3 regions of the Cytobacillus sp. EB106-05-05-XG126 genome follow, and region 2 is predicted to be linked to each of the others. Evidence: predicted binding sites of a transcription regulator. Region 2 holds the regulator's gene; each other region holds the start of a gene.
What was found. The regulator LexA, encoded in region 2, represses DNA repair genes until DNA is damaged. The targets are predictions, from matches to a motif close to CGAACATATGTTCG.

Region 1: AC3WTL_RS10010 (YhjD family protein) is a predicted target of LexA. The motif match lies at 1,931-1,944, and genes of this name have one in related genera.
Region 3: AC3WTL_RS13085 (Y-family DNA polymerase) is a predicted target of LexA. The motif match lies at 2,164-2,177, and genes of this name have one in related genera.

What each region holds. Positions count from the first base shown of each region.
Region 1 covers NZ_JBYTDU010000001.1:2,021,635-2,028,977, forward strand. The annotation lists gene AC3WTL_RS10005 (S9 family peptidase) at 1-1,757, opposite strand, end outside; gene AC3WTL_RS10010 (YhjD family protein) at 1,987-2,376, shown strand; gene AC3WTL_RS10015 (competence protein ComK) at 2,480-3,034, opposite strand; gene AC3WTL_RS10020 (IDEAL domain-containing protein) at 3,233-3,469, shown strand; gene AC3WTL_RS10025 (Type 1 glutamine amidotransferase-like domain-containing protein) at 3,532-4,176, shown strand; gene AC3WTL_RS10030 (M48 family metallopeptidase) at 4,223-5,515, opposite strand; gene AC3WTL_RS10035 (AzlD domain-containing protein) at 5,679-5,984, opposite strand; gene AC3WTL_RS10040 (AzlC family ABC transporter permease) at 5,977-6,705, opposite strand; gene AC3WTL_RS10045 (ABC transporter ATP-binding protein) at 6,860-7,343, opposite strand, start outside.
Region 2 covers NZ_JBYTDU010000001.1:1,439,402-1,446,744, reverse strand. The annotation lists gene AC3WTL_RS07190 (DUF4257 domain-containing protein) at 414-698, opposite strand; gene lexA (transcriptional repressor LexA) at 982-1,605, opposite strand; gene yneA (cell division suppressor protein YneA) at 1,761-2,093, shown strand; gene AC3WTL_RS07175 (YneB family resolvase-like protein) at 2,103-2,750, shown strand; gene AC3WTL_RS07170 (DUF896 domain-containing protein) at 2,895-3,128, shown strand; gene tkt (transketolase) at 3,352-5,358, shown strand; gene sirA (sporulation inhibitor of replication protein SirA) at 5,628-6,065, shown strand; gene AC3WTL_RS07155 (YneF family protein) at 6,152-6,367, shown strand; gene AC3WTL_RS07150 (DUF6376 family protein) at 6,502-6,942, shown strand; gene AC3WTL_RS07145 (ABC transporter transmembrane domain-containing protein) at 7,050-7,343, shown strand, end outside.
Region 3 covers NZ_JBYTDU010000002.1:524,756-532,098, reverse strand. The annotation lists gene AC3WTL_RS13100 (CDGSH iron-sulfur domain-containing protein) at 1-166, shown strand, start outside; gene AC3WTL_RS13095 (hypothetical protein) at 199-348, opposite strand; gene AC3WTL_RS13090 (YolD-like family protein) at 419-754, opposite strand; gene AC3WTL_RS13085 (Y-family DNA polymerase) at 770-2,029, opposite strand; gene AC3WTL_RS13080 (SDR family NAD(P)-dependent oxidoreductase) at 2,296-3,090, opposite strand; gene AC3WTL_RS13075 (MBL fold metallo-hydrolase) at 3,091-4,065, opposite strand; gene AC3WTL_RS13070 (hypothetical protein) at 4,558-4,698, shown strand; gene proC (pyrroline-5-carboxylate reductase) at 4,726-5,556, shown strand; gene AC3WTL_RS13060 (glycosyltransferase family 2 protein) at 5,611-6,750, shown strand; gene namA (NADPH dehydrogenase NamA) at 6,845-7,343, shown strand, end outside.

The DNA of each region.
Region 1 (7,343 bases), 580 kb from region 2:
GCAAGCGGAGAGTGTTTCCATAGTTTTTCTATATCATTCATATCACTCTTGATTTGCCAATCAGTAAAATAGTAGCCGATATCACTTACTCCATAAAAGCTGATCCAGTTGGAAATGGAGCGCTGGGTGACAGCTGCCTTGAACCGGCTGGTGTGTCCAATAATCCAGTTGGTCATAAAGCCTCCATAGCTTCCTCCTGTTACGCCAAGCCTTTCTTTATCGATGAAATCGAAGTTTTCGAGCGCGTAATCGACCGCATCCATAATATCCTCATAATCCTTGCCCCCGTAATCTCCTCTGACAGCGTCTACAAAATGCTGGCCATATCCATGGCTTCCCCGCGGGTTGATAAACAATACCGCATAGCCTTTTGCAGCAAGGCATTGGAATTCATGGAAATAAGAATTGGCATACATAGCATGAGGACCGCCATGGATCTCAAGCACAAGCGGTGCTTTTTGGCCCTCTTTTAGATGGACTGGTTTCATGATCCAGCCATGGAGGTCCCACTCATCCGAAGATTTAAACTGAATGGGCTCTGCATCTGCCAGCTCCACTCCGCTCAGGAACTCTTCATTGACTTTTGTCAGCTGTTTTAATTCCCCTGTCGGAACATCAAGTAAAAATAACTCCCCGGGAGATGACGGTCTGCTGATGGCTACAACCGCTTTATTGATAGTTCCGCCTGTTGTCAGTCCATATACATGCTGCTGATCCAGCAGGGCAGGATATAATTCCCCATCTAAAGAGCCATAATAAACAACTGTATTGCCATGATCAGTTGCCAGGAAATAGAAGCTTCTGCTGTCCTCTGCCCAAAGAATTCCCGGTGTTACTGCACCCTGCTGGAAATCTCCGATGGCATAATCACCAGCCAAAATGTCTGATTCTGCAGTCAGGCACTGCAAATCTTCAAATTCCAGGTTATACACCCATACTTTGGTATGCGTAGCATTTTCGTATTCCCTTTCATGCCCGAACAATCCTATGTATTTTCCATCCGGTGACCATGCAGCGCTTCCGAAATAACCTTTTCCATTTGTAATCTTTTTCATGTCTTTTGTTTCAAGATGGATGATATACACATCGCCTAGAAAAGAAAAATCCTTATCTTCACTCAAATCTGCCGAAACAGCAACCCATTTCCCATCTGGAGACCAGTCCTGCAATTGGAAATCATGTTCTCCGGTTGTCAGCTGCTCCATCTCGCCAGTTTCTATATCTATTAAGGCAACCTGGCTGTACCTTCCGTTCCAAAAACCCTGGGCGTCAGATTTGTGTTTCATTTTTTCAATTTCAATCGGTATTGGCTTTTCTTCCTTTTTTTCCTGATTTTCTAGTGTTTCTGCGTCTTCACCCGATTTTATTGAAAGATTGAAGGCAAGTTTATTTCCATCAGGGGACCAGACAGGATTTGAAGCACCATTTGCACAATGTGTCAGCTGTCTGGCTTCTCCGCCTGCTTTGCTCATTACATAAATCTGTGACTTCCCGCCTCTGTCTGATACAAATGCAATTAACTCCCCATCTGGAGACCAGCGGGGTGAATGATTGCGGTGTTTGCCGTAAGTCCACTGAACAGGCTTATTGCTTTTTGCAGTATTTATGTAAAAAACATTTGAACAATATGTATTTTCTTCTTCAAGCATTTTGGTCTCGACAAAAGCCAAATCAGATCCATTCCTGGAAAGCTGCGGATCAGCTACAGATTTTAAATGATAAAGGTCTTCTGGTTTAATTGTTCTTTTTTGCGTCATTTATTTCATCCTTCCTAACTGTGTGTTCTACTTATTTCGACATCAGAAATAAAATCCCTTCCCAATTAGCTTCAGACTGAAACTTTTTTTCATTATTGGAAATGATGAGTATAACAGTATTTCGACAAATATAGGCTCTTGCAAGATAAAACATTCCTTTGTAAAATTAGATAAGAACATATGTTCTTTCGCTAGGCAGGATACTATTATTTAAGGGGAGCAGAACAATATGACCAGAATTCCTGAGGAAGACCGTAATATCATGGAACAGGCTATTTATCTGCCAATGGTGCTGACGGTTTTAAATCGCGACTCCATTGTCATTAATAAAAGCCCGTTTAAACTAAAACAGCCTTATCTTGATTTGGTTGAAGAAACAATGAAGGTCATTCAAAGTGAACTCTCTGAGGTAAAACGCTATATGAATAAAAACCAGCTAAAGGTACAGGAAATAAAGAGGGATGAGGCATTTACTATGTTTATGTTCCTGTACAAAGGATATGAGGAACATCATAATTATTTTAATCCCCGAATCCGCAATAAAGTTCAGGAGCTAATGACGTATTATCTTATTAAAAAACCTTTGCCGGGACCAGAGAAAAATCGGAAAGCCAATTAATTTTTGTATAAGAAAGCCTGCATCTAATAAGGTAATATACTACGGAAAATAGAAGCATGAAACTCCGCATGCTTCTTGGTTATCCTTCAATTCCAGCCCTTTTCTATTGGTAGGCTCCTTTTCTCTCCGAAGCATTCATTATTTTGGAACCATTCGCATAGTAAAGTGACTTTCTCTCTGAATCTTCTATCCTTTTTGTCAATGTCGTTTTCAGCAGTGCTGTTCTGAGCACCTGGTTATTCAGAGTCGTATATGAGACTGGAATTATAAAGCTTTGTTTATTCTTAAAAACTACCTGGGTTTGTGCGTTCTCCGCTCTCTTGAAGTAATTTATGTGATCCAATGCAATCCACATACATTCCGGATTGCTTGGAGAGGCTGTCGGGAAAAAATAAATGAAATTTGTGGGGTCAATCGTTATCGGAGCTTTATGGGTAAAGCCGGTTAATTGGCGTGTACCCTCTTTTCTTCCTTCATAGCTTGATCCAAAATATTTACAGCTGCTTTTAATAATTTCAATCGGCTTAAAGGGAGAAGTTACTTCCTCATCAAGCTCCCAGATTTGCGAATAGACTTTTATCCCATAAGAGAGAGGTTTAATAATCATCGTATTTGGATTGATTTCATATTCTTCAATTATTTGAATATTTTGGGTCATACATTTTCATCTCCTTTTCTATTTCGTGCTCGCTTTTCCATATTAACACCAATTTATCTAAAAATTACTAATTTATTCAATAGTTTCTAAATTGTTCACATTTTAGACATCCGGAAAATATTTTCTAAAAATTTAAAAAATTAGTTGATTATTCAGAAGCAATTCCATATAATATTAAAAAGCTCAGGGGTGGTTTCCATGAAGGAAAAATCATACACCGACTTAATGAAAACGAGTGGATCTAAGCGGAAAAATCTTAAGGAATCTTATGTACTGGATCTTTACCTTGATATGCTTATTTCCGAAATACTGCTGAATAATGAAAGAGAAAAGCTGATGAAAAAAGTAGACGCAGCGATTGATGAAGGAAATAAACCGGCATTTATGCATTTTTCGAAGCAATACAAAGAACTTTCCAAGCGTTTTGGCACATAAAAAGCAGTTTGCCCCCGCCAATCAGCGGGGTATTTTATTTTTAGTCAGGAAGGCGAGGAATAATGAACAGCAGGCATTTATTTTTAATGGGCGGAAGCCCTCCATTTGGGCAAAGGTTAGGAAGAATGTTTACAGAGCTTGCCTGCGGCTCGGATGGCAAAATAGCTATACTCTTTTTGGAAAGGGAAGGCTGGGAGATGTATATGAAGAAGTATACTTCTGCCTTAATTTCTTATGGAGCCAGGAGTTTCTGCTATCTCCCGCTTTCCCCTGACCCAGCAGAATCTTACCTTCAAGAATTAATGTCCTGTTCCGGCATCATTATTGGAGGGGGTAACACAGAAAATTACAGAAAATTAATTGTTGATAGTGAAACCGGAGAATGCATTAGAAGGATGTACATGAATGGTATTCCTGTAGCAGGCTTTTCGGCAGGCGCCCTGATCATCCCGGAACATTGCATCATTCCCCCTATTGATACACCTAAAAGACAGCACCTCTTTTTGAAAGGGCTCGGGTTAATCAGGGGTTGCGCCATCAGTGTCCATTTTACCAAGTGGAATGAACGGGAAAATCTAAAGGCAGCGGCAGGAAAAGTCAGTGCTGCGACTGATTATGGAATTGACGATGATGCAGGCGTCTATTTTCACAATGAAATTCAGGCTGACGATGAAGGAAGCATACATATTTATAAAAATGGAATTTAAAAAAAGCAAGCCGATTGGCCTACTTTTTTAGTTATAATGAAGCAACTCATTCCTCTGTCTGCTTCCGTTCTTTCTGCCTCTGTTCCATTTCAAATTCTTCCAGCATAGAAATGCGCTCAAGCATCGTTGGATGCCCATATCGGAATACTTTCACAAGAAGCGGCGGATTTACCTGGCTTAAACCGGCACGTGTCAGCTCCTGAAATGTTTCTATTGCGGCTTTTGAATCCTTTGTCATTTCAATGGCATAGCGGTCTGCCCTTGTTTCCTGATACCGTGAAACAAGATTGGATAGAGGGCTTGAAATAAAGAGCAGCATTGAAAGAATCATCAAAAAAAGCGGCAGGGAACGTATGTCATTTACTGCAGGAATTTTTAGCGCTCTTCCCCATTTATCTACTGCTTTTTCCATTAATTTAGCAGTCAAATACAGCCCCAGCAGAGAAAGCAGCAAGTATCCTCCAATTCCGATGTAAATATGCTTCTCCACGTAGTGGGCCATTTCATGTGCCATTATAAACAGAATTTGGTCTTCAGTTAATTTATTTAGAGTTGTGTCCCAAAGAACAATTCTTGAATTTGAGCCGATCCCTGTTACATATGCATTCAGCGCATTCGTTTTCTCGGCCATATCGACCTCAAAGACATGTTCAGCCGGTATTTTAGCCTGATTGGCCAAATCAAGAATTTTCGTTTCAAGCTGTTTATCTTTTAAAGGATAAAAATCATTATACAGAGGGTCAATGACAACCGGCTGCAGAAACATCATAAATAAGGTAAATGGAACTGATAATAGCCATGCGTAAAGCCACCATCTTTTCCTGCTCTTATTAATCAGCCAGTAAAGAACAGACACGATAAGAAGCATCATTCCATAATTAACCCAAAAATCAATGAGTTCATCCTTCATCCACCCACTGAAGCTCTGAGTGGAGATATTATACGTTTTTGAAAGCGAAAAGCTGATATAGCTTAATGGCATCGTAGCAATAAAGGCGAAAAAAGAAAGCCAAATCAAATAGATTGCCGTTTGCAGGAATTTGTATGGCGCAGTCTGTTCCGCCCATTTTTTAAAAGCCTTTGATAAGCCAAATAAAAGAATAAATAAATAAAATATCCATTCAAAAGGTGTAGAAATAAAAAACAGCAGGTTTCTTATTTTAGAATATTCCTCACTGAGCATCAGTTCCCTGCCGTTCAGGAAAGTTGCCGGATCTGCCCGTGACCCTTCATACTCAAAGGGCAGACTGGCATCAGCAAAATAGAATAGATACCAATAAAAAAATAAACCGTATACGAAAAAGGCCAGAGCCCCATAAAAACCTAATTTCCGCGCCATCCAATTCCCCTCCTATGGTACAACCTTTCTATATTTAGTTTAGTATAAAAATCTGTAAATAGAACTCAATTGATGGGACAATCATTTCTTTCTATTCCAGCTGTTCTATTGAAAAAGCCGGTTCAAGAAGGAACCGGCTAAAGAACATCCATCATTATCTTTTCTAAAATAAAAAAGAATATACAGATAACACAGCTATTGATCCCAGTACAACGACAATTACATTTGCGCCTAAAAAGGCTGCCAGAAAAGCAGCAGCTGCACCGAGCAGACCAAACCAAATATCTTCATTTATAAAAAGAATACCCGGAAAAATGAGTGCCCCTAATGTCGCATAAGGCACATTCTTTAATATCCCCTGAACAAAGCCGGGAAGCTCCTTCCCCTTAAAAAGCACAAAAGGCAGCAGCCTTGGGATATAAGTAACTGCTGCCATCCCAACAATCATCCACACAATATGGCTACTCATGCTCCTGCCCCCTGTCCCTGTTTTTTACACTTTCTATCCATTCCACTATTACAGCAGATAAAAGCGTGGCCGATACAATTGCCCAGCCTGTCGATAGCGTATTAGTCAAAGTGAAAATCGTGTTAAAACACGCTGCAAGTGCGGCAAGAAAAACAACTTTTGCACTTTTTTTCATAGACGGAACAAGAAGGCCGACAAACATGGCATAAAGTGCAACAGACATGCTTTCCTGCAAGGTCTGCGGAAGGCTCGCCCCAATAAGATGCCCAAGCCCCGAACATATGACCCAGCTTGCATAGGAAACCGATATGAGCCCCAGCATATAACCGCTTGTTACCTTTTCTTCACGTACTGCTGCAACTGAAAAGGTTTCATCCGTAATCCCAAATGATAAAATCACCTTGTTGGCAGCCTGTTCATCGTCCCACTTTTCATTAAGAGAAGTAGACATCAAAAAGTGCCTGATATTCACGATAAAAGTTGTTAAAACAATTTCAAATATGCCTGTTCCCAGTGTAAGCAGGCTCAGGGATATGTACTGTGCTGCCCCGGCAAATACAAGCAAACTCATTAAAACTGTTTCACCTATTGTAAGACCGGTTGTTTTGGCAAGCAGCCCAAATGTTAAAGCAATGGGTGCATATCCTATCGCGATGCTGATTCCCGACTGCACCCCTTTTCTAACTTCACCGGAAGGCTTGCCGACTGCAAGTTCTGCCATGATGCTCACCGCCTAAAAATATAATAAAAGGTTCTAAAAATTATACTATAATAGACTTAAAATTAGAAGAATATGTTATCGTCTTTGAATTTTGATATAATGCCGCTTGAACAAAAAATCCGAACAAGGCAAAAACCTTGTCCGGTCCACAAATCTAAATAAGAATCGCCTTGTCGCTGTTCATTTTCTCCCCACGGATTTTCTGGAATTCCTCCAGCAGTTTTTCCACTGTCAAATCTTTCTTCTCTTCCTCATTTGTTTCAAAAATAATCTGGCCTTTGTCCATCATGATCAGCCTATTTCCCAGGTCAAGCGCCTGCTGCATATTATGGGTTACCATTAATGTGGTAAGATTATATTTTTCCACAATCTCTTTCGTAAGGCTGGTAATTAATTCTGCACGAGCCGGGTCCAAGGCAGCGGTATGTTCGTCCAAAAGTAATATTTTTGGCTCTGTGAAGGTCGCCATCAGCAGGGAGAGCGCCTGCCGTTCTCCGCCTGACAGCAGTCCAACTTTTGCTGAAAGTCTATTTTCCAATCCCAGATGAAGCATTTCCAGGTGACTCTGGAAAAAGTCACGCCGTCTCCTGGAAACCCCTTTGCGAAGTCCGCGCGCCGCAGTTCTCGCATAAGCAATG
Region 2 (7,343 bases):
AAGCGCGTCTCACTCGAGGAGGGCTCTAATAATTTTCTTCAGTAATTTCCTCAAAAGTGCTCCATAAAACTCTGCAAGCTTTTCTAATTTGTTCTTCCTGGGAAAACTCTTAGTCAATTCCCAATAGCCGATAGTAATATAATGAACCCCGATAGCTTTAGCTGAGAGTGTAGTAATTGTGGGATGAAGAAGTCAATTTAATAATTAGTTTTTTAGTTTGCTTAAAAATGCAAAGCCAGAGGGTTGTTCCGTACGCAAGTGCATCCATGGGAGCGCGAGCAGTACCTGAGCATGTACTAAGAAAATATGAAAACCCCTGGCTGATAAAGTCAGGGGTTTTTAATGTAAAAAATGCAAAAACCCCGTTTCCAAATGAACGAGGTTTTAACCAATTTCTATTTCTCTGCATCTCTCTATTCTTTGTGTCTTATTTTTAAGAAATCGAGACATGTCAGCAGTGCATCTCCTCCAAATCCTGCAATCACCGCCAGTAGAACTACCTTTAAGGCAGAGTCAGGATCTGAAGATACGACCAAAAAAACAGCCGCTAAAGCCCCCATAATTACCTCTTCAAAGACCCCCAGATAGATGAATTTTTTTGTCCTTCTGGGTTTAACCATTTTGCCTTCTTTCCGAATATGTCCAACGACACCGACCAGCCCACCAATCAACAAAGCGAAGGTAATGTTCAAAAACATTTTTTCTTCACACTCCTAAAGTCGAGATTTTGGACAAGCGACCTTAGGTTGATTCTCGGTGTATTACCATTATATAGAAAGTAACTATAAAATAACATGCATAAAAATACCGAATTTTCTGAATAATAAATTAGTCATACATGACTGTAACCTTATGCTAAAAGAAAAGTATCAGTGACTTTCGTAGGATTTAACTGATAGTACCAGGTAATAAGAACTGATAACCTTCTTAAAAATGGAAAAAACAAAAAGCAGGCAGAGGTGCCTGCTTTTTAATAATCTATTAGTGCATATGACGGTAAACGCCTATAACCTTGCCAAGAATAGAAACATTGCGGAGGATAATTGGTTCCATTGTCGAGTTTTCCGGCTGCAGACGGATAAAGTCTTTTTCTTTAAAGAATCTTTTGACAGTTGCTTCATCTTCCTCTGTCATGGCCACCACGATATCCCCATTATTGGCAGTGCTCTGCTGTTTGACAATTACATAATCTCCATCAAGTATTCCTGCTTCAATCATACTTTCGCCCATGATTTCAAGCATGAAAACATGCTCGTCAGCAGGTGCCATTCTTTCCGGAAGAGGGAAGTATTCTTCAACATTTTCAATTGCCGTTATCGGCTGCCCTGCAGTTACTTTACCGACGATCGGAACGTTGACTGCACTGACCTTGGGAATGTTAGAAGCCTCGTCCAAATCTAAAATCTCAATGGCGCGAGGTTTAGTTGGATCTCTACGGATAAGCCCTTTGCTTTCAAGCCTGGCCAGGTGACCGTGAACGGTCGAGCTTGAAGCAAGGCCCACTGCTTCCCCGATTTCTCTTACAGAAGGGGGATATCCTCTTAATTTAACTTCTTCTTTTATGAACTCCAATATGTCTTGCTGCCTTTTTGATAATTTCACCATCTTTACGCACCTCGTATGTGTTTTGTTGTCTCAATTATAGCATCAATTACCATATGATACAAACATAAGTTCGAATTTATATTGACACAAAACAAATGTTCGGTCTATAATGAAATCAACACATACGAACATACATTCTTTCGAGGTGGTATATTATGCTGAAAAAATTGTGGAAATCATATTCTTATGCTATTATTCTCTTCGTTTTAAGCTTGGCAGCATCGTTTATAATGCTTGTGCAGATAGAAACACCTGATACGGAAAAGTTTGTGAAAGTCACTGTTGCAGAAGGTGATTCTTTATGGGGGATTGCTGAAAACTTTTCTTCTGAGCATTCTCTGACAACAGATCAATTTATAAATTGGGTAGAACGAAATAATGGGATAGCGGCAGGAAGGATTTTTCCGGGTGATGAAATTGTTATTCCAGTAAAAGCCCTGGATGACCAGCCATATAAAGAGCTTGCGAGTTCAGACCTTAACAAATAAGGAGAAATTATGAAAGCAATAATTTACTGCAGAGTTAGTACAACAAAGGATACTCAGGAAACGTCCCTTTCAAGACAGGAAGAAGAGCTTTTGAACCTGGCAGAAAAGCATGACTTTGAAGTAGTCAAGGTCATCCGCGAACAGGCTAGCGGATACGATCTCGAAAGAGACGGTATATTGGAACTTTTAGACTTAATTAAAAAAAAGGATATTAAGGTTGTTCTCATCCAGGATGAAACCAGGCTGGGGAGGGGAAATGCCAAGATTGCGATTCTCCATTGCATCTTTAAAGAAGAAGCCCAATTATACAGCATTTCTAATAACGGCAAGCTGGAGCTTTCGGAATCAGATTCGATGGTGCTTAGCATTGTAGGGATGGTAGAGGAGTATCAGAGAAAGCTGCATAACATCAAAATCAGACGCGGCATGCAAAGGGCTGTTGATAAAGGATACAGGCCCGAGAAAAACCTAAGTAATCAGGGTGCAAATGGCGGCAGGGAAAGAATAGAAGTGCCAATAGAGGAAATTGTCCGGCTGAGGAAAAACGAGTTAACATTTGCTGAAATTGCTGCGACGCTTAAGGGGTTTGGCTATAATATTTCCAAAGCAACTGTCCATAGAAGGTATAAAGAACATATTGATTCACATGCTGAGTAGAGCACTTTTCTTGTCAAAAGTGCTCATTTTTAGTATGATGGCATTTGAGTTTCAGTATTGTTCCATATCTGAAGCTGCTGTATAAAAAAAACTTCCATCAGAATTATTCAAAGGTAAACTTTTGATATAAAGGAGCTTTAATATATGCTGCCAAAACAAAAACTTGCCCGAATTAATGAACTGGCAAAGAAGGCCAAGGAATCCGGATTAACAGAAGCAGAAGCGAAAGAGCAGACTTCTCTCCGCAAAGAGTATTTGGAGACTTTCCGCTCCGGCATGTTAAACACGCTGAAGGGCGTTACAATCGTTGACCCGAAAGGGAACGATGTAACTCCGAAAAAACTGAAAGAATTCCAAAATAAAAACCGCCTTCACTAATAATATAATTGCAAGGGATACACTGCGCTGTATTCCTTCTTTTAATAGAGGAGATGGCAATACTGACTATCTCCGCTTTTTTTACATATGCCGGATCTTTTTGTGTCAATATAGTAACAAACCGGCTTTTTTTGTCCCTTATCTGACCCTATTGGTTGTGAAAAAAAGGGACACCCGATAATATTAAAAGAGTGAAGAATTACTACTCGAAAGGATGTATTGAATGTTTAATCACACAGATGAACTCTCTATCAGTTCCATTCGCACTTTATCAATTGACGCCATTGAAAAGGCGAACTCCGGCCATCCGGGCATGCCAATGGGAGCTGCTCCAATGGCTTATACACTTTGGACACGCTTCATGAACCACAATCCGAAAAATCCAGAATGGTTCAACCGTGACCGTTTTGTTCTTTCTGCCGGACATGGCTCTATGCTTTTATACAGCCTTCTTCATCTTTCCGGCTATGATGTTTCCATGAATGACATTAAAGAGTTCAGACAGTGGGGAAGCAAGACGCCTGGTCACCCTGAATTCGGCCATACACCTGGTGTTGACGCAACAACAGGCCCATTAGGACAAGGTATTGCTATGGCTGTCGGTATGGCTATGGCTGAACGCCACCTGGCTGCAACATACAATAAAGACAACTTCAATGTTGTTGATCATTATACATACAGCATCTGCGGTGACGGAGACCTTATGGAAGGCGTTTCGGCTGAAGCTGCTTCCCTTGCCGGCCACTTGAAGCTGGGCAGATTGGTTGTTCTTTATGATTCAAATGATATCTCACTTGATGGAGACCTTGATAAGTCTTTCTCTGAAAGTGTTGAACAGCGCTTCAAGTCTTACGGCTGGCAGTACATCCGTGTAGAAGACGGCAATGATCTTCACGAAATCGCAAAAGCAATTGAAGAAGCGAAACAGGATGAAAGCCGCCCGACAATGATTGAAGTGAAAACAGTCATCGGCTATGGTTCTCCAAACAAATCAGGCAAATCTGATGTTCACGGCGCTCCTCTTGGTGCTGATGAATTGAAATTAACAAAAGAAGCTTATAAATGGACATTTGAAGAAGACTTCCATGTGCCACAGGAAGTATATGATCACTTTAAGCAGCAAGTTGTTGAAAACGGTTCGAAAAAGCAGCAGGAATGGGAAGACCTTTTTGCTCAATACAAGGAATCCCATCCTGAGTTAGGGAAACAGCTAGAGCAGGCGATCAATGGTGAGCTTGCTGAAGGCTGGGATAAAGACATCCCTGTTTATGAAGAAGGAAAGAGCCTTGCCAGCCGCGCTTCTTCCGGAGAAGTGCTAAATGCTATCGCTCAGAACCTGCCTTCATTCTTTGGGGGATCTGCAGACCTTGCAGGCTCTAACAAAACAATGATAAAAGGGACGGGTGACTTTACGGCTGAATCATTTGATGGCCGCAACATCTGGTTCGGTGTACGTGAATTTGCAATGGGTGCTGCATTGAATGGAATGGCGCTTCACGGCGGATTAAAAGTATTCGGCGGAACATTCTTCGTGTTCTCTGATTACCTGCGCCCGGCGATCCGTCTGGCTGCACTTATGAACTTGCCTGTTACGTATGTGTTCACACATGACAGCATCGCTGTCGGTGAAGATGGCCCAACGCATGAGCCTGTAGAACAGCTTGCAGCATTGCGTGCAATGCCAAACCTTTCTGTTGTCCGTCCTGCTGATGGCAATGAAACAGCAGCAGCTTGGAAAACAGCAATCGAATCAACAAATAAGCCGACTGCATTAGTATTGACTCGTCAAAACCTTCCTACATTAAAAGGAACGGATTCAGCGGCATACGAAGGCGTTCAAAAAGGCGGATATGTTGTTTCTCCAGCTTCTAACAGCAATGCGGATGTATTATTGCTTGCTGCAGGATCTGAAGTTAGCCTCGCAGTTGAAGCTCAAAAAGCGCTTGAAGGCGAAGGCATCCATGCATCTGTAGTAAGCATGCCTGCCTGGGATCGCTTCGAGGCTCAATCAAAAGAGTACAAAGAAAGCGTAATTCCTAAGACAGTCAAAAAACGTCTTGCCATTGAAATGGGATCTTCACTTGGATGGCACCGTTATGCAGGAGATGAAGGCGATGTTCTTGCCATCGATACCTTCGGCGCATCTGCACCAGGTGAGAAGATAATGGAAGAATACGGATTCACAGTTGATAACGTTGTAGCACGCGTAAAAGCATTGCTGCAGGGATAATATTAATTGACGAGGGAGAGCTGAGAGGCTCTTCCTTTTTTGTGTGATGTGTTTCAAAAAAAGGATTACATTTCAGTAAAACCGGGAAATTGACATAGTAAATAGTTTGATCAGCTAATTTAGCAGTTCTTCCACCAAGAATCCTCATAATCAACTGAATTCTTCGCTTTCGACAAAATTAGTGAAAGTTTTTAACATCTTCAGACACATTCCTTGAATTCGTTTACTTATAATTGAAAGAAATGGATTGTCCCGGAAGGAGGGGCCAGATGAGAGCTTATCAATTGTATTTAATAGAAGATGAATTTGCGTCCCATTATTTTGGCAGAGAGCGGATGTTTTTTCAGCTTTTTGAAGAGTATGAGCGTTCGTCAGGTGAAATGAAGGCTATTCTATCGAAGCAAATTGATTTTGTGACTAAGCCAATCCCGGGTTTAAAAGTGCATCAATATATCCACCAGCAGCTCCAGAGAAAAAAAGACTTTATCATAGAAAAAAGTGCATACTATATAGAGATGAGTAAAAGAAGCAGGGCTAAGCTTGAAGTTTTTGAACGGAGTCTGGTTTTAGAAGCGGCCGGCAGCTATGAGGCAGAGACAGTTTTTTTCGAAGTGCTGCGAAAAAGCGAGTCTTCCTTTCTGGCTGTTGACCTCCAGCATAAGCGCTATGGGTGGCTAAAACCGATAAAAGAGAGAAAGTTCGTCTAAAATAAGAGAAAAACTGAAGCAAATATTGTATAATAACCTTTGGTCTAGTACACTGTATGATAGACAACATGAAGGAGGAAGTTAGTATGGGTATGTACATTCTAGTTGGTGTACTGGCGCTTCTTGCCGGTGTAGCACTAGGATTTTTCATTGCTCGAAAATATATGATGAGCTACCTAGAGAAAAATCCGCCAATTAATGAACAAATGCTTAAAATGATGATGATGCAAATGGGCATGAAGCCATCTCAAAAGAAGATCAACCAAATGATGAATGCCATGAACAAGCAGACTGGCAAGTAATCAGGGACAAGCATCCCATCGGAAACCACTTTTCTGTTACAATACAAGGAAGGTGGTTTTTTTATATCCAAAATGAAACCTTCTTTTATACAGACCGTATATATACTATGACAAATCATGAAAGGAACGAGCAAATGAAAAAAGTAATTCTAATAGGGCTCCTTACCGTTTCTATGTTATTAAGCGGCTGTTCCGTTCTGGGTGAAGTGAATAATTCCATTGACTATGTTAATGAAGCGACTGAGCATATCAATACATTAAGCGACTTTGCTGAAGAGGCGCCGCAAATGATTCAGGAGGCGGCAGCGGATCCTGCATTGAAGCAGGAACTTGAAGGAAGATTGTTGACACTTAAGCAGGAAGTTGAAGAATTTATCGCCCTTCAGGATATCCCGAAGCTGGCAGAAGATGTTCATCAGGAGCTGGTGACCCAGAATGAAGCGCTTCTGGCTGAAATCAATAAAGTATTGGAGAACGGCAACCTTGCTCTGGATCAGCTGGAGAACTCAGAGCTGTTTACTACCATTAATGAGGCAACAAGCCTAATAAACCGAATAGAAGCATTAGGTCAATAAAGCATCCAAATGGGTGCTTTTTTTCTTGTGAGAAAAAATCTTCCTTATTTTCTTAATATTTGTTAAACTATTTAAGCTATTATGTATTGGATTTCGGGGGATGGGGTATGAAGGTTTTTTTTGATTTGATGTGGTTTTTTAAACAGGAGAAAAAGGCTTATGTAAACGGGATTATTCTGCTGCTATTTGTGGCAATGCTTCAGCTGGTTCCACCAAAGGTGGTCGGCATTGTGGTCGACTCCATTAAAAATGGTGAGCTGACTGCAAAAGCATTATTAATGTGGATAGGACTACTTGCTGTTACAGCCCTCATGATGTATGTGCTCCGCTATTATTGGCGCATCATGATTTTCGGATCAGCCGTTAAGTTGTCCAAACTCCTGCGCAACAGGCTTTATCAG
Region 3 (7,343 bases), on a different contig from region 2:
TGTAGAGTTAATTGATATGGATGGCAATAAATTCGAAACAGGAAAAACCTTTTCCCTTTGCCGCTGCGGAAGATCTTTGAAAATCCCATTTTGTGATGGCACTCATAAAGGAACTTTCCAATCCTGTGTCCGCGCGGAGAAAGCTTCCGATGACAAGCAGCAATAAGGGTGAAAACGGGGACAGTCATCCCCGTTTTTTTATTTTTCACTTTTTATTCTTGCAGGTGTCGCTCTTTCGTCCTGTACTATCCCTTGAAGCCGTTCCCGGTCCCTGTCCGTACTGTCTTCCCCGGCCCCTGGTGCGGCGTTGGCCATGGGCAGCTGTTCAAGTTCTTTTCCTCTAGGCATATTTCATACACCTCCCTGCTGTTAAGGTGCTTCCCTCGCCCCAAAATACCCGTTTTAAATTCATCCAGTTCTATTCTTCCGTGAACCGCGCATCCGCTATATCGTTAATGGAAATACGGTGAATTTCCCCAAACCGGTCAACAACATGAAGCTTTTGGCCAAGGTCATCCCAATAATGAATGCTCCCGATAACCAGTTCATAATTTCTGCCCCTGTAATGTGTAAGTGTAACGTTTCTTTGAAATTCCATTGCTTCCGAAAGAATTTCATTCATATATTCAAGCTTCTGCTCATCCAATTCCCGCTTTTGCTCGTATGTGTCTTCCTTTGCCCAGTCTCTTAAGAGCTTTACATGTTCCGGCAGCATCATGGAAGTCCATTTAATTCTGCCCCGATCGCGAATCATAAGCTGACCCTCCTTTTACATTTTATGGCCGCCAACCAATGTCGCACGGTGTTTGGCGGTTCCTGCGCCTGTATAAGAGACGGCTCTCAGAAGAGCTCCTCCTCCAAACTTGGAGCGAATCCGGTCGACAGTATAGCCGAGCTCCCTTTTTTTCCAGCCATCCAAGTCGAACAGACTCAGCTGCATTTCGCAGTCATCCGTAATATTGCCCAGGGAAATGGAAATCTGCCGTACTGTTTTCCCCTCATAATTCTCGTCAAAAAGCTCCAGGCAGACCCGATAAAGATCCATCGTAATATTGGTTGGCTGATCAACTGTCCTGGAGCGGTAAAATCCCCCTCCGAATTCATCCTGGCTGTAGCCAAGGCCAAAGCTGATGGTTCTGCCGGCTTTGCGGTGGCTGCGGGCCCTTCTTGCCACTTCTTCACACATCTCAAGGACCACATGCTTAATTTCCTTTTCCTCTTTGTAATCCCTCAGTAAAATCTGGCTTTTGCCGAAGCTGATCTGCCCTGCCATAATCGGCGCGCCTATTTCCGACAAATCAATACCCCATGCATGGTGATAGAGCTGATTGCCCATAATCCCAAACTTCTTCTCGAGCTTAGCCAGATCATAGCGGGCAAGCTGACCGACTGTAAAAATCCCCATTCCATTCAATGTCTTTTCAACACGGCGGCCGATGCCCCACATTTCCCGTAACGGGGATATATTCCACAGCTTTGTTTTTACATCTCCATACGTCCATTGTGCAACGCCCTTTTTTTTCGCCTCAAGGTCCAGGCAGAGCTTTGACATTAGCAAATTAGGCCCTATTCCTATGGCACAGGGAAGCTGAAATTCCCGTTCAATATCATCTTTTATTTTCCAGGCAATCGTCTGGGCATCACCCCAGAGATGCAATGCGCCGTCTACTTTTATAAAGCTTTCATCGACACTGTACGTATGGATGGCTTCCTTGGGGACATATCGGTTAAACACTCTGGTGATTTCAGTGGAGATTCTTAAATAAGTCGCCATTTTCGGCTCCTCAACTCGAATGCGCGGATCTTGGGGGACCTCAAAAAGACGGGACCCTGTCTTTATTCCAAACTCTTTTTTCATTCGTGGAGAGGCCGCCAGAACAACGCTCCCCTTCCGTTCCACATTCCCGGCAATTACAAGATAGCAGTCAAGAGGATCCAGACCAAGCATGACAGCAGAACAGCTTGCATAAAAGCTCTTCATATCAACACACAAAATTTGATTGTTCGGCATTGAGCTGTAATCAACCATGACTTCGACATCCTCCTTCAAAAAAAAGCGTAAGGCGCTGCTTATCAGCTCCTATGCTGCATAGCCCCTCTGAACCCAAAAAAATATATATAACGAGAACATCCGTTCTGTATATGTATACCCATTATATTAAGCGAATATGCGTTCGGTTTCAATGGAAATTTTACGCGGTTTTTCTTAAAAGTGGTTCTTTCTCCCCGGGATAGACGCCTCACCAGCCAAAAACAAAAGAAGCTGCAGGCATTTGGCTGCAGCTTCTGAGCTTCTTATTTTTGATTGAATGCGCGTTTTCCTATTTTTTCAAACAAGCCTGGAAAAAGCGCATAGATAATGCTCCCCGCATTCATCCACCGCGGAAGGTTGATTTCCCTGACAGGCCGCAGCATGGCATTGACTACCTTGCGGGCCACGTATTCAGGCTTAAGCATAAATTTGCTGACATTTTTCACGTATGTGCCCTTTTCATCTGCAATCGTAAAGAAATTGGTTTCAATCGGTCCGGGGTTAACTGCAGTCACAAATACATTACTGTCAGCAAGCTCCATCCGAAGGCTGTTTGTATAGCCAAGAACCGCATGCTTGGTTGCGGAATAGACACTCGATTTCGGTGTGGCCATTTTGCCGGCCTGTGAAGCGATATTAATAATATGGCCGCTCCTCTGTTTCCTCATCACTGGGAGCACCATGCTCGTGCAGGCCATTAAGCCAACAACGTTTACATCAAACATTCCTTTTATTTCTTCAACTTTTGCTTCATGCGCCTCGCGAAAAACACCGAAGCCGGCGTTATTCACAAGCACATCTATGTGACCAAACCGGGCAATGATCTCTGAAAAAACAGCCGAAACTTCGTCAGTGTCTGAAACATCAAGCTTATCCACATGAACATCGACTGAAAAGCGCTTCCGCAAGTCTGCCTGCAGCTCCTGCAATTTGTCAAGGCGGCGGGCAAGAAGGACAAGATTTGCTCCCCTCTCGGCACAAAGGACGGCCATTTGCGCCCCGATTCCGCCTGATGCACCGGTGATAATCACATTTTTATTTTTTAATCTGTCTGACAATCAAACCACCTCTTTTGATGCGGAATACAAGAATGCTTCCTCCTCTTTATTTATATAAATCTCTCCTATTGAATGCAAATAGTCAAGCTGTGCGACTGTTTCGGAAATGGTCAGGGAAAACTCCTTCTCATAAACCTTCGGAAAAAGGCGGCGGCATACCTCAAAAACAGTAAGAGATTCGGACTCAAGCCATGCCTTTACTTTCATTGCCCGCTCATGCTGGCGGCCAAGCCTTTCGCTTATTAACCCATTCACATTTGTAATATCCTCTCCATGTCCGGAATAAAAAAGGGATATCGGCAGCTGCCGCAGTTTATTCAGAGACTCGTTATACTGAAGCTGCGGCTTCGGTCTTTCCGCATTGCCGGGAAGCGGCGGCTCCAGGATAGGGTTAGGTGAAATGTGTGCAAGCAAATGGTCTCCTCCAAGGAATACACCATCTTTCTCCCTGAACAAACCTATATGGCTCTGTGCATGCCCGGGGGTCTCCGTTACCGTCCAATCGTTAAGCCCTTCAGGCTGGCTGCCTTCCTTCAGCTCTCCTGTCAGGGTACGATTGCAGGAATAGCGCAAAGTCTTTTTCATTTTGTTAATAAAGGAAGCATACCTTTCAGGAATTCCAAATTCGTTAAACAGTTTTATGTAAAACTCATCATGAAATTTTAGAAATTCGTCAGTACGGGACAGCCACCTTTGGTTAACCGGGTGCCCGAACACATCAAGATTGTCCGGGAAAAAGTCAAGCAGCCCGGCATGATCGGGATGATGATGTGTGAGAACAACCTGTTCAAAATCACCGGGAGTTAAATTCAGCTCTTTAAGCTGGGATTTTAAAGCTTCCCATGCTTCATCCGTTTTAGGCCCGGTATCGACAAGAGTCAGCTTTTCCCCTTTTACTGCATATACATTAACGTCGCCGACAGGAAAAGGTGTCGGGATCACAAGCTTTGCAATACCATCCTTCCATTTTGCCATTTTACAATCCCCCTGAAATCACTATATTTAAATAAAATAAAGCTGTTTTTCTATATACTTCCGCAGGCATGCTTCATTTAGTAAACTGTTCTGTCATCCCCTTAAAATATCAGCATTTGCCATACGCATATATTAACGGAATTTAATAACATAATTTACAAATTTACATATATAAAAATAAGTGTACCGTTCTTTTTAGCAATTGTCATTATTTTCACATAACTTTTATGCAATATTGATAATTTTTTAAAAAATACTTCTTGACAAATAAGTGTGTCTTCTTGCATAATCACAATTAAAATTTGATTTTCATAAATCAAAGCTGTACTTCTACAGCAGAAACATGGCGATGAATAAGATTAGTAAATGGAAAACGGCGAAAGAGAGTGAAGCTCAAGCGGCTGAAAGGCTTCACCGTCCACTTGACCATTGAACCTGCCTTATGAGCTGTTAGGAAAACCTAAACGCACCCCCGGCGTTATCGGGATCGAGATGCCTTTTCAAAACACAGCGGCTGCGGCAGGCATGCTGCACGAAGAAAGAAAAGGCAATGAAGGTGGTACCGCGGAAGCAAAGTCTTTTCGTCCTTTACTGGATGGAAAGGCTTTTTTATTTTTAACAGCCGGTAAATAGAGCAACAATAAGGAGGAATAACAGCAAATGAAAAAATTAGCTATTGCAGGAGCAGGATCAATGGCAGAAGCGTTAATATCAGGAATCGTCGAAAGCCGGCTCATTACCGGCAGCAATATTTGGGTGACAAACAGATGCAGCAGGGAAAAACTTCAATTCCTGCAAAAAGCCTATGGCGTTCAGATAACTTATAATCTCAGTGAACTATTAAGCGGGGCTGACGCTGTTATTTTAGCGATGAAGCCAAAAGATGCTCAGGAAGCCATCAATCTAATAAAGCCTTATTTACATGAAGACATGCTGATCATTTCCGTTCTCGCCGGAGTTTCGATCGAAAGCATTGAACTTTTGGCAGAAAAGAAGCTGCCAGTCGTAAGAGCCATGCCCAATACATCAGCAGCAGTCGGAAAATCAGCAAGCGCCTTATCAGCTAATGAAAGAGTGTCCAAAGAACAGATGAAAGCAGTAAGAGGCATTTTTGATACAGTGGGAAAATCAGCATTTGTTGAGGAAAAACAGCTGGATGCTGTAACAGGCCTGTCAGGCAGCGGACCGGCATATATTTACTATCTTGCGGAAGCTATGGAAAAAAGCGCGGAAGAAATCGGGCTCGAAAAGGGTATGGCGAAAGAATTTATCATCCAGACACTCATCGGGGCAGCCGAAATGCTGGCCCGATCAGCCAAGGACCCCGAGCAGCTGAGGAAAGAAGTAACAAGCCCTGGCGGCACCACCGAAGCAGGTGTAAAAGTGCTTGAAGCGAACGGAGTGCAGGAAGCTTTCATTGAATGCATCAAGGAAGCGACAGCCCAATCCAGGCGGCTTGGCCAAAGCTTCAGCAGCACAGTGAAAATTTAGCTGACAGCATCTCCCCTAAAAAACGTCGTCTAGAAAAGGATGAGAAACCTGCAAATGCTCATTATTCTATTAAGCGCAAGCCTCCTGGTATGGATCGCAGTACTAATTGATGCCGTTCTGGGACTAAAAAGCCTGGACCGCCTTGAAGATAGCAATACGATGACAGAAGGCCCCCTTCTTTCTGTTATTACAGCGGCAAGGAATGAAGAAGCAAAGCTTGCGGAGAGCTTAGAAACCCAGCTGCGGCAAAGCTATAAGCGCATTGAATGGATATTGGTCAATGACCGTTCAGCCGACAGCACAGGAAGCATCATGGACCATATTCAGAATAATGATTCAAGGGTTAAATGTATTCATATTGATTTTCTCCCATGCGGATGGCTGGGAAAAAACCACGCTCTTTATAAAGGATATATGGAATCATCAGGGGAATTAATCTTGTTTACAGATGCCGATGTGTTATTTAAAGAGGAGGCCTTCAGCAAGGCGGTTCATTATTTCAGCAAGAATGAACTTGATCATTTAACGGCGGCACCGAGCTTGACGGGCAGGAGTTTCTGGCTCAACACGTTCATTGCTTTTTTTCTTTTTGGCTTCTCTTATTATAAACGCCCCTGGCTGGCGAATAATCAACGTTCAAAGAGCGGAGTTGGCATTGGGGCATTTAACATGGTATCCAGGCGTTCTTATGAAGCAATCGGAACACACAAGGCAATAAAAATGCGGCCTGATGATGATTTAATGCTTGGAATGAAAATCAAACAAAACGGCCTCAGGCAGAAATTTGCAACGGCGATGGACCTGATTGAAGTTGAATGGTATGAAAGCTTAATAGAAGCCTTCAAAGGATTGGAGAAAAATACTTTTGCAGGCCTCCATTACCGAATTAGCATGGTGCTCTTTGCAATTGCCGGCACATTCAGTTCACAGGTGCTTCCCTTTCTCACCATCTTTTCAACTGACAAAGTTATTTTCAATCTAAGCCTTGCAAACATCATTTTTTTAGCAGGTGTTTATACAATCATTACAAAAAGAATGACCAATTTTTCTCCGCTTCTGTTTACTGTATTTCCAATTACAGCTCTCCTGTTTATTTATTCCATAATCCGTGGCAGCATCCTGACCTTAGTACGGGGCGGCATAGTCTGGAGAGGTACATTATATAAGTTAAGCGAACTGAGGAATAAACATTGAAAGCACACACCTTCCTTAATGCATGTTCTTTTTCATTTTTGGAACTGCCTGATATACTTAATATTTAGGATAGCGAAATAAGGAGGCAGAAATTATGGAAACAAAGCTTTTTTCACCTTTTACAATTAAAGGAGTCACCTTTAAAAACCGAATTGTTATGGCACCGATGTGCATGTACTCAAGCCATAATGAAGACGGAATGGTTGAAAACTGGCACCGGACTCATTATACGAGCCGGGCAGTCGGACAGGTGGGATTAATCATCCTGGAGGCAACTGCCGTGACTCCGCAGGGCCGAATTTCTCCTCAGGATCTGGGAATATGGAGTGATGATCACATCGCAGGCCTGAAGGATTTAACCGGGCTAATGAAAGAACACGGTGCTTCACCTGGAATACAGCTGGCGCATGCCGGCAGAAAAGCGACTGTTGAAGGAGAAATTCTCGCCCCATCCGCTGTTGCTTTTAATGAAAAAATGAAAACACCAAAAGAAATGACAAAAGAAGAAGTATCAGAAACTGTCCAGGCATTCAAAAAAGGCGCTGAAAGAGCGAAAAAGGCCGGCTTTGAAGTAATTGAAATTCATGCGGCAC